DNA from 2 places in the Flavobacterium sp. PL11 genome. Region 1 is predicted to be linked to the other one. Evidence: riboswitches for the same ligand, from Rfam matches in the RefSeq annotation. Region 1 holds a riboswitch; the other holds the start of a gene.
What was found. A riboswitch is a leader RNA that binds a small molecule or an ion and turns the genes downstream of it on or off. The one in region 1 is predicted to bind S-adenosylmethionine.

Region 2: it holds a riboswitch for S-adenosylmethionine, as region 1 does, so the genes downstream of both, thrA (bifunctional aspartate kinase/homoserine dehydrogenase I) here and RCH18_RS12160 (hypothetical protein) in region 1, are expected to answer to the same signal.

The regions. Positions count from the first base shown of each region.
Region 1 is NZ_JAXCIA010000023.1:29,798-37,659, forward strand. It holds gene RCH18_RS12145 (hypothetical protein) at 1-324, shown strand, start outside; gene RCH18_RS12150 (AlbA family DNA-binding domain-containing protein) at 321-2,117, shown strand; gene RCH18_RS12155 (DUF3293 domain-containing protein) at 2,216-2,629, shown strand; SAM-I-IV-variant riboswitch at 2,752-2,850, shown strand; gene RCH18_RS12160 (hypothetical protein) at 2,910-3,719, shown strand; gene RCH18_RS12165 (hypothetical protein) at 3,802-4,398, shown strand; gene RCH18_RS12170 (hypothetical protein) at 4,410-4,799, shown strand; gene RCH18_RS12175 (hypothetical protein) at 4,801-5,217, shown strand; gene RCH18_RS12180 (N-formylglutamate amidohydrolase) at 5,241-5,981, shown strand; gene RCH18_RS12185 (glycoside hydrolase family 25 protein) at 6,003-6,770, shown strand; gene RCH18_RS12190 (Sir2 family NAD-dependent protein deacetylase) at 6,799-7,488, shown strand; gene RCH18_RS12195 (hypothetical protein) at 7,611-7,862, shown strand, end outside.
Region 2 is NZ_JAXCIA010000004.1:132,549-140,410, reverse strand. It holds gene thrA (bifunctional aspartate kinase/homoserine dehydrogenase I) at 1-3,034, opposite strand, end outside; SAM riboswitch class I at 3,113-3,220, opposite strand; gene RCH18_RS03710 (hypothetical protein) at 3,451-3,657, opposite strand; gene RCH18_RS03705 (O-acetylhomoserine aminocarboxypropyltransferase/cysteine synthase family protein) at 4,153-5,445, opposite strand; gene metK (methionine adenosyltransferase) at 6,009-7,259, shown strand; gene RCH18_RS03695 (outer membrane beta-barrel protein) at 7,428-7,862, opposite strand, start outside.

The DNA.
Region 1 (7,862 bases):
AGTAAGGAAATAGAATGTATCATTCGTGGTAATGAGTTACAAATAGGTAAAACGATATTTAAAGTTCAAACCACTTTTTTTGAAAACGACAGTATTTTACGAAGTATAAAACTGCCTATAAATTATACGCAGTGGCATGTTCTTCAGTTAGAACATAAAGGATATACTTTAGAAGAATTGCAATTCAACAATCTCGAATTTGTGATGTATTATGCTAAAAAGGATTTAAAGAAAAATATTTTAAAAGCTAAAGAAATACTTGGTTTATATGGAGTAACATTTAAAGAAATTGAGGAACTAGTTGAAAAAAAAATAAAAATATGACCACATACATTCCGGGCAACTACTACTCTTTTCAAGTAGTCGAAATTAGAGAAGAAAATGACACTAAATATATATATTTATCTGACGGCTATAAGGAAACGTATAGAGTTAAACCTTTCGATTATCAATTAGAATGGGAAGATTTTAACCTTCCAGATAAAATAACATGTTTCGTAAAAGATATAAGTATTAGAGGGTTACCTCTACTAGAGCAAAACAAGAAAGATATTTTAAATTTTTGTTATGCGGATTTAGGTTCTGAGTATGCTTTTAAAGTTATTAATTGCGAAGTTGATTCCAAAACGCAAGCTGGATTCTATAATTTAAACGATTCCTTTGGATTGTACCATCGCTACTATCCCAAATTAAATGAACCGAAACATCAAACTGGTGATATTTTCAATTTAGTAGTAAATAAAATTAATGATAAGGGATATAATAAAAGTTTTTTAGATTTTGAATATCCACGAGATTTAGTTCAAAGTAATAATGAATCTATTACTTTGGAAATTTCGGAAGATCCGAGAACAGAAAGTTTATTTGGTTTCGAATCAGCAACCAAAGAATTTAAAAGTACGATTGTTTATCCTGCGGGTTCCATAGAACCAAACATAGATAAACAGCTTTCCTATATTTTAAAAACAATCGCAGGTTTTCAGAATGCTGCTGGTGGTGAATTGTATATTGGTATAGATGATAGTGGTAAAATTCGTGGAATAAATCAGGATTATATTCATCTTAATTCTAGTCAAACGGATACTTATTCCTATCAATTAAATATGGATGGATACGAGAATAAAATTAGAAGCGCTGTACGTTTCGGAATAGGTGGAGTTTCAAATAGTCATTTGGAATTTAATTTTTTTAACCAATCAGGATTAGATTATTTAATTATAAAGATAAGCCAAGTGCAAAGGCCCGTTTTTGTGCATAATTTTAAACTATTTGAAAGAACAGGTAATATGACCCAACTATTAAAAGGAGATGAAATTACCTATTTTGTGGAACATCGATTGAAATTAAGAAATGCACCAATAGAGAATATAGAAATCAATGCTAACGATAGTATTGATTTGGATATTGAAAAAGAGGCGTATACAGAAGCAAAAATTACTGAGGTTATAAAAGATATTCCAACATTTAATTTACCCGAAATTGAAGAAATTTTTGAAAAGGATAAGATTTGGAAATACATGACACTTTATAAGTCTGGTGAATGGTCATTTCAAAAGAAACCTGCAGTTGCCTTGGATATTTTTAATGAAATTCCAATTTTCAACAGTTGTAAAAAAGGTAGAATTGTAATGGTCTACGATACAGGATGCGTGAATACCGTAATTCCGTACGACTTAATTTCTAATAAAAACAATACCAGTAAAACAGCTAAGAAAGAAGGTAAACGCTACAGCAACGGATATAATTCTGCATCAAATCTTATTGAATTTCAGTGTGTTCCAGAAGAATATTTTTTAGTTTTTCAAAGTAAGGATTTAAAAACGAATTCATCATATATAAAAGCACATAGAGTCAGAGATATTAGTACACATACGGGATTAAATGCAGAGGGAAATGTCTTAATTAATAGCAGATTAGATGGTTTGTTTTTAGAAGTAAACATCTTACCAGAATTTATAGCCCATTTAATTACTGGTTTAACATTCACTAAAAATCAAACTTCCAGCACTCTAGGAATAAAGGAAGGAGATCAAGACTATAGAGGTGTAGTCCAAACTATGAAAGAACTAATTGCGAAGTATAGTAATCATTGGAAAAAGAAAAGAGATATAATATAGTACTATTCTATGCAATTAGAACTACTACGTTTTTAATAAGAAGAGAAATAGTTGATTGTAAATATATCAACTTATTATAAAATAATAAATAACAAACTATGAATCAAGAATTATTAGAAGCATACAGTAACACAAATTACCATGTATTCAATCCTAAATTACTAATTAATATTGGTAAAGAAAATATAGAATTAAATATTTTTTTAAAAGAGAAAAACTATAAATCTTGGTGTTATATTACCGCATGGAATCCGCTGTCTGCTAGTAATTTCACTATTGAAGATAATACCACGTTGAACAATCAACTACTAGAGGATATTAAAAAATATCCTAATCATATAGGAGAAGGAAAAGATGCAGAAGGTATTTGGCCTGGAGAAGAAAGTTATTTTGTTTGCAATATTTCAAAAGAAAAGTCAATTGAGTTAGGAAAAAAATACAAACAAAATGCTATTGTTTTTGGTACTATTAATGAAATGGCAGAACTTATAATTCTAGAAAAACTAGTGTGATTTTTTACCACAATCTTTACATTTCACACTCAAGTAATTATCACCTAAAGAAGAGAAAACAATAAAATTTTACAATTTAAATTACGATTACTTGCACAACTCAATTTTTTTTATAAGATTTGCAAAAGCATCAAGAATTACACGTCTGTGTAATGCCAACCGATCAACTCAAGACACGGTGGCTTAGAATGCGGGACAGTCGTTCAAATGTATTGAGAAACCACAATTCTTTATCGCATTTTACGACATAGCAAAAATTTTAATTTAAAATTGTTATGTTATGTATACTAAAAGTATTCAGTTAAAAGAAATCGTACAGCACCAATCAGGTAGCGATATTGATCATTATGTAGGCTTAAAAACACAATGGCATATTTGCGAAAATCGCAATTTAGTAGTGTCGCCATTGATTGAGGACAAATTCACTCCATTAGGAATCGAAATCAGCCACAGCGCTCTCACAACACAACTTGATTTTACCGGAGTAACACCTTACGAAATTTTGTTATTTGATAGTGAAAAACAATTCATGGGAAAAACATTTAGTTTGCATGAAGGAAGTGGAACTTTCAGAATAGAAACCCAAGCTCGTTTTATACTGATTTGGAATACAAAAGAAGATGAAAAAACAAGAAGAGAATTACAAAACTTCAATTGTAAAACTTTACTTCTTGATGACGATCTCGTATTCACTATTAATAAGCTTTCAGGTTATTACGGTAAATTCCCTTATTTTATTTTGAAACATCCTAAATCGCCTTGTTACACCCAAATTCCTATTCACTTAGTTGAAGATGAATCGTCAGCAGATCACTTACCGGGAAGTGTTCTATCAATTACTAGTGAAATATTGGAAGATAAGGATAAAAAAGAGTCGCTACTACTCTATCATTTTGAAAAAGTTTATGAAAAAATCAGTGTTGAATCAAATCGACCCAAGGATTTAGCTTTGGTATTAAGTTCAGATTCGGCTTATTACTTACCAAAAGTGAATAATAAACCACGATTCTTGAACAGCATCCCTTATGGTGGAGTCTTATTGGATTTAAATGGTCATATTATCGCACAATCTATCCAACATTTCATCTAAAAAATATTTATTTCTACTATCCTAAATGTCATTCTTTTCAAGAAGGACAGGGCGAATTATGAATTATAAACACATTATAAATATGCTGACGTATACCAATTCCGATTTTTTAAAACCCCTTTTTTCGACATTAGTAATTAAAGTATCAAGCATTACAGAACGATTTGAATCATTACACCATTTAACAGATTTTAACGAGATTCATTTAAAAACAAATGGCGTGTTGTTAGTAGCTCCTGAATTACAGATGCTCTCTGGTCAATTTGGAACGTTTGCTGATGAGGTGCTTATTCCTAGCGGCATGCAACTAAATAAAGACTTTGCATTTATTACTGAAAAAATTGTTACCGACTATAACGATAATATAATTTGTGAAGTGAATATCGAGCATCCCGATTGTAAGGAAATCAGCTGGCTTGACGGTATGATTTTAGAAGATGGGAATTATATGTGGTACAGTGATCCAAATCTTACTTCTTTTGAAAAAGACGCCAATTATAGGTTGTTCAAGTCACTGCGTCTATATGAACCAGAAAAATTCAACCTGAACCCTAGAATTATTAAAATAGATGATACCTATGTACATTACACGGTTAGTGGTTTAGATATGCATTATAAGTTGCATCGAGATGCTTTATGGTATAATGAGAAAGTTTATGGAGATTGTAAATTTAACTAAAAAGAATAAATATGAAAAGTAGTGTTTCAAAGACCTTTACCGCTCAAGCCACCATTGGTTTGCACAAAGGTTATTCGGATGAAATTATTTTAATAAGTGACTTTAAAAAGAAGTTATTTGAGAGACAGCACCAAATTAAAAAAGAATTTGATGTAGTTCTGAGTGTAAAACTTACACTTTGTGAAATTGTTTTTCTGGGACAGGAAGAGCCATCGGTTACTTTAGAGTTTATTCAGTATCCTAAATTTCCAGTAGCTGAGCCACTTCTTAAAAAAGCAATTATTCATCTAATAGAACTGTTGATGGAAGACCTTGATCAAAATCGCACAGTAATAGTGTTTCAAGACGAGACTATTTGCCTAGAAAAATCAAACGAAATAAATCCTAAAATAAATATTTAAAATGGATGACCTATTCCCGACTCATAAACTTTCGTTTTTAGAAAAATTTTTACTTTATCATAAAAGAATGAATTTTGTAACATCATACGTGAATGAAAACAATGACCGTATTAGTTTGACCAGTGAACGCCATACTATCGCTAAAGAATTCAAATTATTAGATATAGACTTACAGGATAAAACCATTAGCCAATTATATGAACTGTTAGAAATTCGGCGGCAAGAGAATTATTTAATTCGTAAAATAAGTAAAAAATCTGATCTAGTTAGTAAAAGAATATTTCTCTTAACTATCCATCTAGACCATCTAGAATATTATTTGTACGATTATGATTATGAGGCAATGCCAGGAAAAGTAAAAAAACAGTTCGCAGGACTCAAGAAATATAGTAAACTATGGAAAAGCAATAAAATATAACTACTATAAATAAAATCTAAAAAATGCAAAAATTAATATTACACATTCCGCACTCCTCAATTGTAATTCCTTCAAAAGAGGGTTACGTCATAAGTCAAGAAATTCTAGATGAAGAAATTGGTAAATTAACAGATTGGCATACAGATGATTTATTTAGTAACACAAGAGATATTAGTGTCATCGCTACTTTCTCTCGCTTGTTTTGTGATGCAGAACGTTTTGTTGACGACGAGCATGAAGTTATGGCTAAATATGGCATGGGAGTTTTATATGAAACTTTAGACAACGGAGATCTAATGCGAAAAGTAACCCAAGAGCTAAGGATCTTTGTAATAGAAAACTTTTATAAACCACATCATCAACAGCTAAATGAAGCGGTGCTAAAAGCGTTAAACCAATCAAACAAAGCAATTGTCATTGATTGCCATTCGTTCCCTTCTACCCTATTAAAAAGAAGCCTAGTACAAGGCAAAGACAATCCTGATTATAACATTGGGACAGATGCTTATCATACGCCGCAAAACTTAATAGATTTCTCAAAAGCTTATTTTGAAGATTTAGGCTATTCGTTAGGAATTAATACGCCTTACAGCGGGGCATTAGTCCCTATGGAGCACTATCAGAAAAACAAAAATGTACAGGCAATAATGCTAGAAGTTAACCGAAGATTGTACCTAAAGGAACCTACAAATGAAAAATCAGAAAATTATCAAAAAACTAAAGAAGTGGTTCAGGGTTTTTTAGAAGGAATTCGAAATTTATAATTTTTTAAATCAATTAAAACTATGAAGAAATATTTAATACTTGTTGCAATCACGATACTACTACTCACAATATCCGCAATTTTTAGTTATAAATACAGAAAAGGGATACTCACGGCAAAAAAATATTTAACCGAAAAAGCAATTTATCGCAATCAAATAGTATCGGACCCTTTGATTGATAAAATTCCAAAAAATGAAGAAGAACATATTTTTGGTTTAGACTTATCGCATCACCAACAACATATTAACTGGGATAAAGTACTAGAAAATCCACCTCACTTCATTATCTTCAAGACTACAGAAGGTAGTTCGCATACTGATACTAAATGTGAGAAACACATCAAAGAAGCTAAGAACAAAGGGATTTTAGTTGGAGGGTATCACTTCTTTAGTTACCAATCATCAGGAAAAAAACAAGCCCATCATTTTCTAAAAAACCTAAAGCTCCAAAAAGGAGATATTATACCGGTTTTAGATGTTGAGTTTAGTAAAAATATGCATTCAGATGCTTGGATAAAAGAAAACATAGCAGCATTTATAAGCACAATTGAACAAGAAATTGGAATAAAACCAATTGTGTATTGTGAGATTGCTTACTATAATCGGTTTTTAAGAGCCAAATACGGCAATGAAATCCATCTTTGGTTGAGCGATTTTAGATCTAAGCCTAATAAAAACTTTGTTTTTTGGCAAAAGACTGATAAATACAAACAAACTGGAATACAAGGAACTGTAGATTATAATCTCTTTAATGGAACAAAGGAAGATTTAACTACAATATGTTATTAAAATAAAAATCTAAAAATTGAATTGAAAGATGCACAATAAAAAACACCATTTAGTTTTCTTCACCGGTGCGGGAATTAGCCAAGAAAGCGGGCTAAGCACCTTTAGAGGTGAATCGGGACTTTGGAAAAATCACAACATTGAAGAAATTGCATCACCAGAAGGATTTGCAAAGAACCCACAACTAGTTTTAGATTTTTATAACAGTCGAAGATTGGAATTAGAAAATGTGATGCCCAACGCTGCTCATTATTTAATTGCCAAATTAGAAGAGAAATATGAAGTGACCATAATCACACAAAATATTGATGATTTGCACGAAAGAGCAGGTTCTTCTAACGTTTTACATTTGCACGGCGAACTAACAAAATCGAGAAGTTCCATTGATGAAAATCTAATCTATCCTTATACCAATCCTTTAAAATTAGGAGATTTAGCACAAGATGGAAGCCAACTTCGTCCGCATGTCGTTTGGTTTGGTGAAGAAGTAACAAAAATTAAAGAGGCTATAACAATTACACAAAATGCCGATTTATTTATCATAGTAGGATGTTCTATGATTGTTCATCCAGCAGCATCACTTTTGTTAGCTGTTCCTTTTGAGTCAGATACGGTTTACATCGATCCAAATCCAACTGTGGAAGAAGGAATTAATTTGCTTGTGATAAAGGAAAAAGCAACAGTAGGAGTACGATTGTTGGTGGATAAGTATTTACCATGATTAAGGATACTAAATAAAAAACATTGCAAATCTTAGATGTTAAGCTTTTGCTATTAGTTATTGCGCATCCAACAAAACAAATGGAAGTATTTAAAGCTTAATCATAAAAACAAGTAGAACACATGGAAATACAATTTTGGATTGACAATGCGGGATCTTTATTCCACCAAATTTTTATGATTGTTATGGGAAGTTTAATGGCAATTGCTGCCATTTTTGGAACCACATACAACGTAATTAATATTTTAGTATATTATATTCTTATACCATCTTCCTGGATTTATTTAATAAGCAGAAAAACAAGTATTTGGATTAACACATTATCTATTCTTGCAATTATCGCGTTTGCCCTGCTCCCTGATCTACGAAAAAAT
Region 2 (7,862 bases), on a different contig from region 1:
GGTTTTGAATAGCAACCTCTTCAAACTCATTTTGCAAGTCTAATTCTCTCGCTAAGATCAATAATTTTCTACCTACATCATTACCACATAAATCTTCTCTTGGATCTGGTTCAGTATAACCATTATCAATTGCTTCTTTCAGAATTTCGCTAAATGGAGCATCCTTTGCAGAGAAATTATTAAATAAATAACTCAAAGTCCCGGAGAAAACACCTTTGATTTTAGTAATATTCTCACCTGAAAGATGCAATAATTTTATAGTATCAATCAATGGCAGTCCAGCTCCAACATTGGTTTCGTACAAATAATTTTTCTGGTTGTCAGCTAGTGATTTTCTTAAATCTTTGTAAAATCCGTAACTTAAAGTATTGGCTACTTTATTTGACGAAATTAAATCAAAGCTACTTTCTACTAATGGAATATAATTCTCCACAAATGTGGCGCTAGCGGTATTGTCTATTGCAATTAAATTTTCTAAATGATGCTCATTAGCGTAAGCAATTACATCCTCGATTGTATAAGAAATACCACTGCTCTCGATTTCATTTCTCCAGTTTGTTGTCACTCCGTTTTTATTCAATAGAATATTTCTAGAATTAGCAATTGCAAAAACATTCAATTTGATATGCTTTCTTTCTTCAATTGCTTGTGCTGATTCTAAAATTTGATTAATCAAAGTTCCACCTACTAACCCATGACCAAAAATAGCAATGTTGATTTTCTTTGAAACTCCAAAAATCTCACCGTGAATAACATTTAATGCCTTGTAAAGTTCCGTTTTCTTAACAACTAAACTCACATTCTTGCCCGTTACTGTATTATTAAAAAGGATTGGGATTATTTTATTTTTAATTAAGGCTGTATATGGTTTATGAAAAGTACTTAAATCCTGACCTATGATTGAAATTACTGAAACATTATCAGTTACCGTAATTTTATTAACATCTTTCGAATAGAAATCGTTTTCAAATTCCTTTTCTAATTCAATCATTGCTTTTGTCGCTTTATCAGCGGCAACTACTAAACCAATTCCTCTTTCTGATGATCCTTGAGAAATGATACTTACACTAATATCATTATCGCCCATCACTCTAAAAATTCGGGCATCAACTCCTGTTTTTCCCAGCAATCCCCTTCCTTCAAGATTCACTAAAGCTACGTTTTCTAAAACTGAAAGCGTTTTTATTCCCGCTCCATTAGCATTAGATGTGATAAGAGTTCCTTTATTCTCGTGATTGAAAGTGTTCAAAATACGAAGCGGAATGTTTTTTTCCAATAAAGGAATTATGGTTTTTGCATGTAGAATTGTAGCTCCAAAATTAGCCAATTCATTTGCTTCATTAAAAGTCAAATGGTCAATCTTTTTAGCATCAAGAACTAAATCAGGATTAGCGGTGTAAATTCCGTCTACGTGCGTGAAATTTTGTAATTCTTCTGCATTTATAAAATTCGCTATCAAAGACGCCGTGTAGTTACTTCCGTTTCTGCCCAAAGTTGTCGTTTCGTGTTTTGCATTGGCACCAATAAAACCTGTAATTACTAGAACAGTATTTTGATTTTCTTTAAATATCTGGATAATATTCTTTTTAGAAAGTGTTTCTAAAGGTTGCGCATCGCCAAAATTAGAGTCTGTTACAATTAACTCTCGGGTATCAGCTAACTTTGCAGGAATACCTCGATTATTTAACAACGATACTAATAACTTAGCCGCGAGCACCTCACCTTGTGCTAATATTTGATCTTGAATTTTAGGACTATAATCGCCTATCAAGCTTACCCCTTCAAAAAGCTTATCTAATTTATCAAATTCTGTCGAAAAATCAATAGTTTCAAAACCGTCTTTTTGATAGTTTTTGAAGCTCTCTAAAAGTGGTTTATAATTTCCGTTCCTAACCGCAATGGTAAGAATATCATCCAACTCGTCCGTTGCTTTTCCTCGGGCTGATACCACTATTGCCACTTTTTCTTCTTGTTTTATTTTACTTTCAATAATATTTAAAACTGTATTGATCCCTTCGCCATTTGCTAAAGATTTACCACCAAATTTCAGTATTTTCATTTGTTTTTTATTTTTGAAGACGACCTCTAATAAATTGTCTAATTGTTCGTATTCCATCAAAAAGGCATCGTGCCCATGTTGCGAGTCAATCTCACTATAGAATACATTATTTTTGAATTTTTTTATCTCGTTGTACGTTTCCTTATTCTCCTTTGCTGTGAAAAATAAATCAGAGTTGATTCCTACTATATAAATATTTGCTGCTACTTTAGCAATAAGTGACTCGAAAGACTCTTGATTCCGAGTAATATCAATCGTTTTCAAAAGTTGGTTCATCATTTTATACGCGGAGAGCTGAAACCTTTTTTCTAATTTTTCACCGTGATAATTCAACCAACTTTCTACTTGAAAAGTTTCTAGTTGTCTATTAATATCTCTGTTAAACTTTTCTTTAAAAGATTCTGGAGTTCGGTAGCACATCATGGCGTGAATGCGCGCATCTTCGATAGGTTTTTTAGAATTGTTCAAAATTTTCTCCTGCAAATAACAGTTGGCAATTAACCAATCTGTCGCTTTCCAATCGGTTGCTATAGGGATAAAATTTTGAGCTAACTTAGGATCTAAAGCCAAAATTTCCCAACCTATTCCCCCACCTACAGATCCGCCTATAAGTGCAAATAAATTATCAATCTTTAATACGCTGAGTCCTTCGAGAAAAATTCTAGCGATATCTCTAGCTATAAAATCTCTATAATTCTCGATAGTAGGTGAATTGAAACCATTTCCTGGCACATCAAAAGCGACAATCGTATATTTCCGAGTATCAATGGTTTTATCGATTCCTACAATATCATTCCACCATCCAGACTCGCCAATTACTTGTGAGTTTCCAGTTAATGCATGATTGATTAAAATTATAGGAGCCGTGTGTAATGGTGCACCAAAAACCTGATAACTTAAGTTTAGCGTAGCATAAAAAGCACCATTATGGGTGGTGAAATTTTCAAGGGTAATGTGTGTTGGTTTATTTTCCAATTTGCAAATCTTTTATAATTTTTGATTTGTGTGTGGAAATATTAGAAAGAAAGCTAGGAGTTACTAGACTAGTTCTTAGTGTTATCTTTCCACGGGAAGCGTGGTAGAATGCAGCACCTTCTTCGATAAATCGAAGGGTTGCTAAGGCTTCATCGGGTCTAATCCCTCTGCCTTTCTTTATAACATTTCAATACGTTTACGAACTTATTGATGCAAATTAAGCACTATTTTTTTTAACAACCAAATTTTTATGCGCAATCGAAATAGTTGTTCCAGCTTTTAATCAGAATGGAATAAAAATGAAAAATTGTTATTTTAACGAGAAATCTGAAGAAAATTTTCTCCGTCAATTCATTAAAATAACAATTTTAAAACTTCTTTTAGAAATTTCATCCACGAAAATAAATCGTGACCGTTTAAATAAATAACGCGTCATTTTCTTCAGAATACATTAGAAAAAGTAATGAGCTAGGCACTGTTTTTTGTGCTAACGCATTTTTTGAAATTTCGAATCTTGGATGAATCAATTTATTGGACTCAGCACGGATTCCTACTGTTCTACTTTTAGCAGCAAAAGTCTTTAAAAGCCCAAACGGCCTTAAGAAAAAATTAGTAACACTCATAACATTTGAATTTAGATTAATTATTTATTTTCTATTGTCTTATTTTTTAATAACATAATTTTTAAAAGCAAAAACCCTTTTAGATTTATATCCAAAAGGGTTTTAAGTTATATTATAAACTTACACTTTTGGAAATCAACGGTCATAAATATACAATGTAGTATTTAAGAGCGTCCTTGTTGCGACTGAGGTGTAACATGTTTTTTGTACCATAATTTTAATATTTATGCTTACCGTTTCGTTTAAAACGCATCTCAGCCATTTAATATTTAAAAAAAAGCTTCCTTTAATCTAAGGAAGCTTTAATCTTATAATTCGATTTTAAATTATGTATAAAGCAACCCTTAGGAAGTTTCCTGAGCGACTATAATCATACTGTAAAATGTTGAAATCATTTTCCTTTGATATTTTCTCAAAAGTGCAAAATATATTTCAATAAACCAAATAAATTCAGGAATATTTCTTATTAATATTGACTTTTTAGATTGTACTAACTTATACTAATTGAGACTTACTTATATTTTCAAAAACAGTTTCTAAATCTTGAATTAAATCTTGAATGTCTTCTAAACCAACTGATAATCTAATTAAATCCTGAGACACGCCAGCGGCTATTTGCTCTGCTGCTGATAACTGTTGGTGCGTGGTACTTGCGGGATGAATTATCAATGACTTAGTATCGCCAATATTTGCCAATAGTGAAAATAATTTAGTTTCATCTGCTACTTTTTTAGCAGCTTCAAATCCTCCTTTAAGTCCAAAAGTGACAATACCACTTTGACCTTTTGGCAAATATTCTTGCGCTAATTCATAGTATCTATTTGCTTTTAATCCAGGATAATTTACCCACGCTACCTCATCATGATTTTCTAACCATTGCGCCAGTTTTAAAGCATTTTCACTATGACGTTGAATTCTTATTGGTAGTGTTTCTAAACCTTGAATAATTTGGAACGCATTAAACGGACTTAAAGCAGCACCAAAATCGCGCAAACCTTCAATTCTTACTTTAGCGATAAATGCAGCACGACCTATAACTTCATGATACACTAATCCATGATAACCAGCGGAAGGCTCGGTAAATTCTGGGAATTTTCCATTAGACCAGTCAAAATTTCCAGCATCGATCACTACACCTCCAAGCGAGGTTCCATTTCCAGTTATGTACTTTGTCAAGGAGTGAATAACAATGTCAGCTCCATATTGAATTGGGTTTAATAAGTACGGTGATGCAACTGTGTTATCAACCATAAAAGGGACTTTAGCGGCTTTGGCCTCAGCCGAAATACTTTTTAGATCCAGAACATCTAATTTTGGATTTCCAAGTGACTCGACAAAAAATGCTCTTGTGTTTTCCTGAACCGCATTCTTAAAATTGCTAGCATCAGAAGGATCAACAAATGTGGTTGTAATGCCAAGTCTAGGCAAAGTAACTTTTAGTAGATTGTATGTGCCACCATACAAACTGTTAGACGCCACAATATGATCTCCAGCTTTCAGTAGAACTAATAATGCTGTTGAAATTGCGGCTGTTCCAGATGCAGTTACCACAGCTCCTATTCCTCCTTCAAGCGTTGCTAAACGTTGTTCTAAAATATCGTTAGTAGGATTATTTAATCGCGTATATATAAAACCAGGCTCAGAAAGTGCAAATACATTTGCAGCATGATCAGAATTGTTGAATACATACGAACTCGTTTGGTAAATGGGAACGGCTCTGGTTCCAGCATTTTTAGTTACGTCGTGTCCAGCGTGTAAAACGTTTGTTTCAAATTTTTGTGTGCTCATAATTTTTAGATTTAATGGTAGTTAGTTTAAATATTAATAGTTGATTTTTAATTTATGTATTTAATATGTTGATAAGAATGATAACATTTTAAATTAAGCTCATAAAAAAACCTCTACGATTAGCAGAGGTCTTTATGATATGTTTTAAAACTTAAAACTATATTACAGCGAACTCTGCGGAAGATTCCAGCATCATTATCCACATATTCATTGTAATTAAATTCATTGTTTCTTTTTTGATGAAGCAAATTTGCAAACTATTTTTGAGTAAACCAAATAAATTTTAAATTAATTTATAAATCCTATGGATTTAGTAGGCTATGTTAAAAAATCTTAAATTATCGTAAAAAGGCAAAAGATTAATTTACAATTCAAAATGGTTTCATACATTTGCATCCAAATACAAGAGGAAAAATTTGAACTGATTGCAACCTCTTCATAATGAAAACTATTCGTTATGGATGCTGAATATTTTTCAGTAGAAAAAATGCTAAAGCAGAAATTCTTCTTTAGCCCTTTTCAGCAATTTTTTTTCTCGTTTAATTTAAAAAATAATATTTATTATGGCTTATTTATTTACGTCAGAATCTGTAAGTGAGGGACATCCAGACAAAATTGCAGATCAAATTTCAGACGCACTAATTGATAATTTTTTAGCATTTGATGCTGATTCAAAAGTAGCTTGTGAAACTTTAGTTACAACTGGTCAAGTAATATTAGCTGGTGAAGTAAAATCAAATACATACTTAGATGTCCAACACATCGCTCGTGAAGTTATCCGTAAAATTGGTTACACGAAGAGTGAATATATGTTTGAAGCAAATTCTTGCGGCATTCTTTCGGCAATTCACGAGCAATCAGCTGACATCAATCAAGGAGTTGACAGAGCAAATCCTGAAGAGCAAGGCGCCGGTGACCAAGGAATGATGTTTGGTTACGCAACCAATGAAACGGAGAATTTTATGCCACTTGCGCTTGATTTATCGCATAAATTATTACAAGAATTAGCAATTTTGCGTCGCGAAAACAGTGAAATCACCTATTTGCGTCCCGATGCTAAATCTCAAGTGACTTTAGAATATAGCGATGATAATAAACCAACACGCATTGACGCAATTGTAATCTCAACGCAACATGATGATTTTGATGAGGAAGCTACTATGCTTGCCATAATTAAAAAGGACCTGGTTGAAATTTTGATTCCAAGGATCATTGCAAAAAATCCTGCTCATGCTCATTTATTTAATGATGCTATTCAATATCATATAAATCCAACTGGAAAATTCGTTATTGGAGGACCACACGGAGATACTGGATTGACTGGAAGAAAAATAATTGTAGATACGTATGGTGGAAAAGGCGCTCATGGTGGTGGTGCTTTCTCTGGAAAAGATCCTAGCAAAGTAGATAGAAGTGCGGCGTATGCGACACGTCATATTGCTAAAAATTTAGTTGCAGCGGGTGTTGCTGATGAGATTTTAGTTCAAGTTTCGTATGCAATTGGCGTAGCACAACCAATGGGAATTTTTATAGATACGTATGGAACATCAAAAGTAAATTTGACTAATGGAGAAATTGCTAAGAAAGTAGAAGCTATCTTTGATATGCGTCCTTACTTTATTGAGCAACGCTTAAAATTAAGAAATCCAATTTATAGTGAAACTGCAGCTTACGGACACATGGGTCGAACTCCAGAAACAGTTACAAAAACATTTACTGCTCCAGGTGGATTGACAAAAACAGTCACAGTAGATTTATTTACATGGGAGAAACTAGATTTTGTAGATCAGGTAAAAACTGCTTTTGGTTTATAATTTATAAAAAATAGTATTCTTATTTTTTATAAAATAAAACAAAATATTTTATAAGCCGCAATTCAAATGAACTGTGGCTTTTTAATTTTTATAAAGTGGTTACGAATTAAAAAAACCGCCATTTCAGTAGAAATGGCGGTTTTTTTTTTAAAATATAAAAAAAATATCTTAAAGCTTATAAGTAATTCCTATTTTACCGCCACTATTTACATTTCCTCCACCTATTTGTAAATTGACAGCAAATTGATCCGTAAAGAAATAACGGCCTCCTACTTGAAGTCCTAGACCAAAAGAATCAGCATCATCTGCATCACTAACATCTTTTGACCAATTGTAAAAATTTAGATTTGCTCCAGCATAAAAATCCCATTCACTTGGTATTTCAAATGCTTCATTAAAATGATAATTACCGTTTGCTTGAAGTCCTAAAATATTAGCTGATTTAAAGGATTGATAAGATAATTCACCTCCAACAGTGAAATTTGGTGCTACTCCATAATCTAATCCAGCATATACAGGAGTTCCCCAACTTGAAGATCCAAACCCAGCATTAACTTGTAAACCTCCTTCTTCTAAAGGGGCTTGTGCATTAGTAAAACCAAA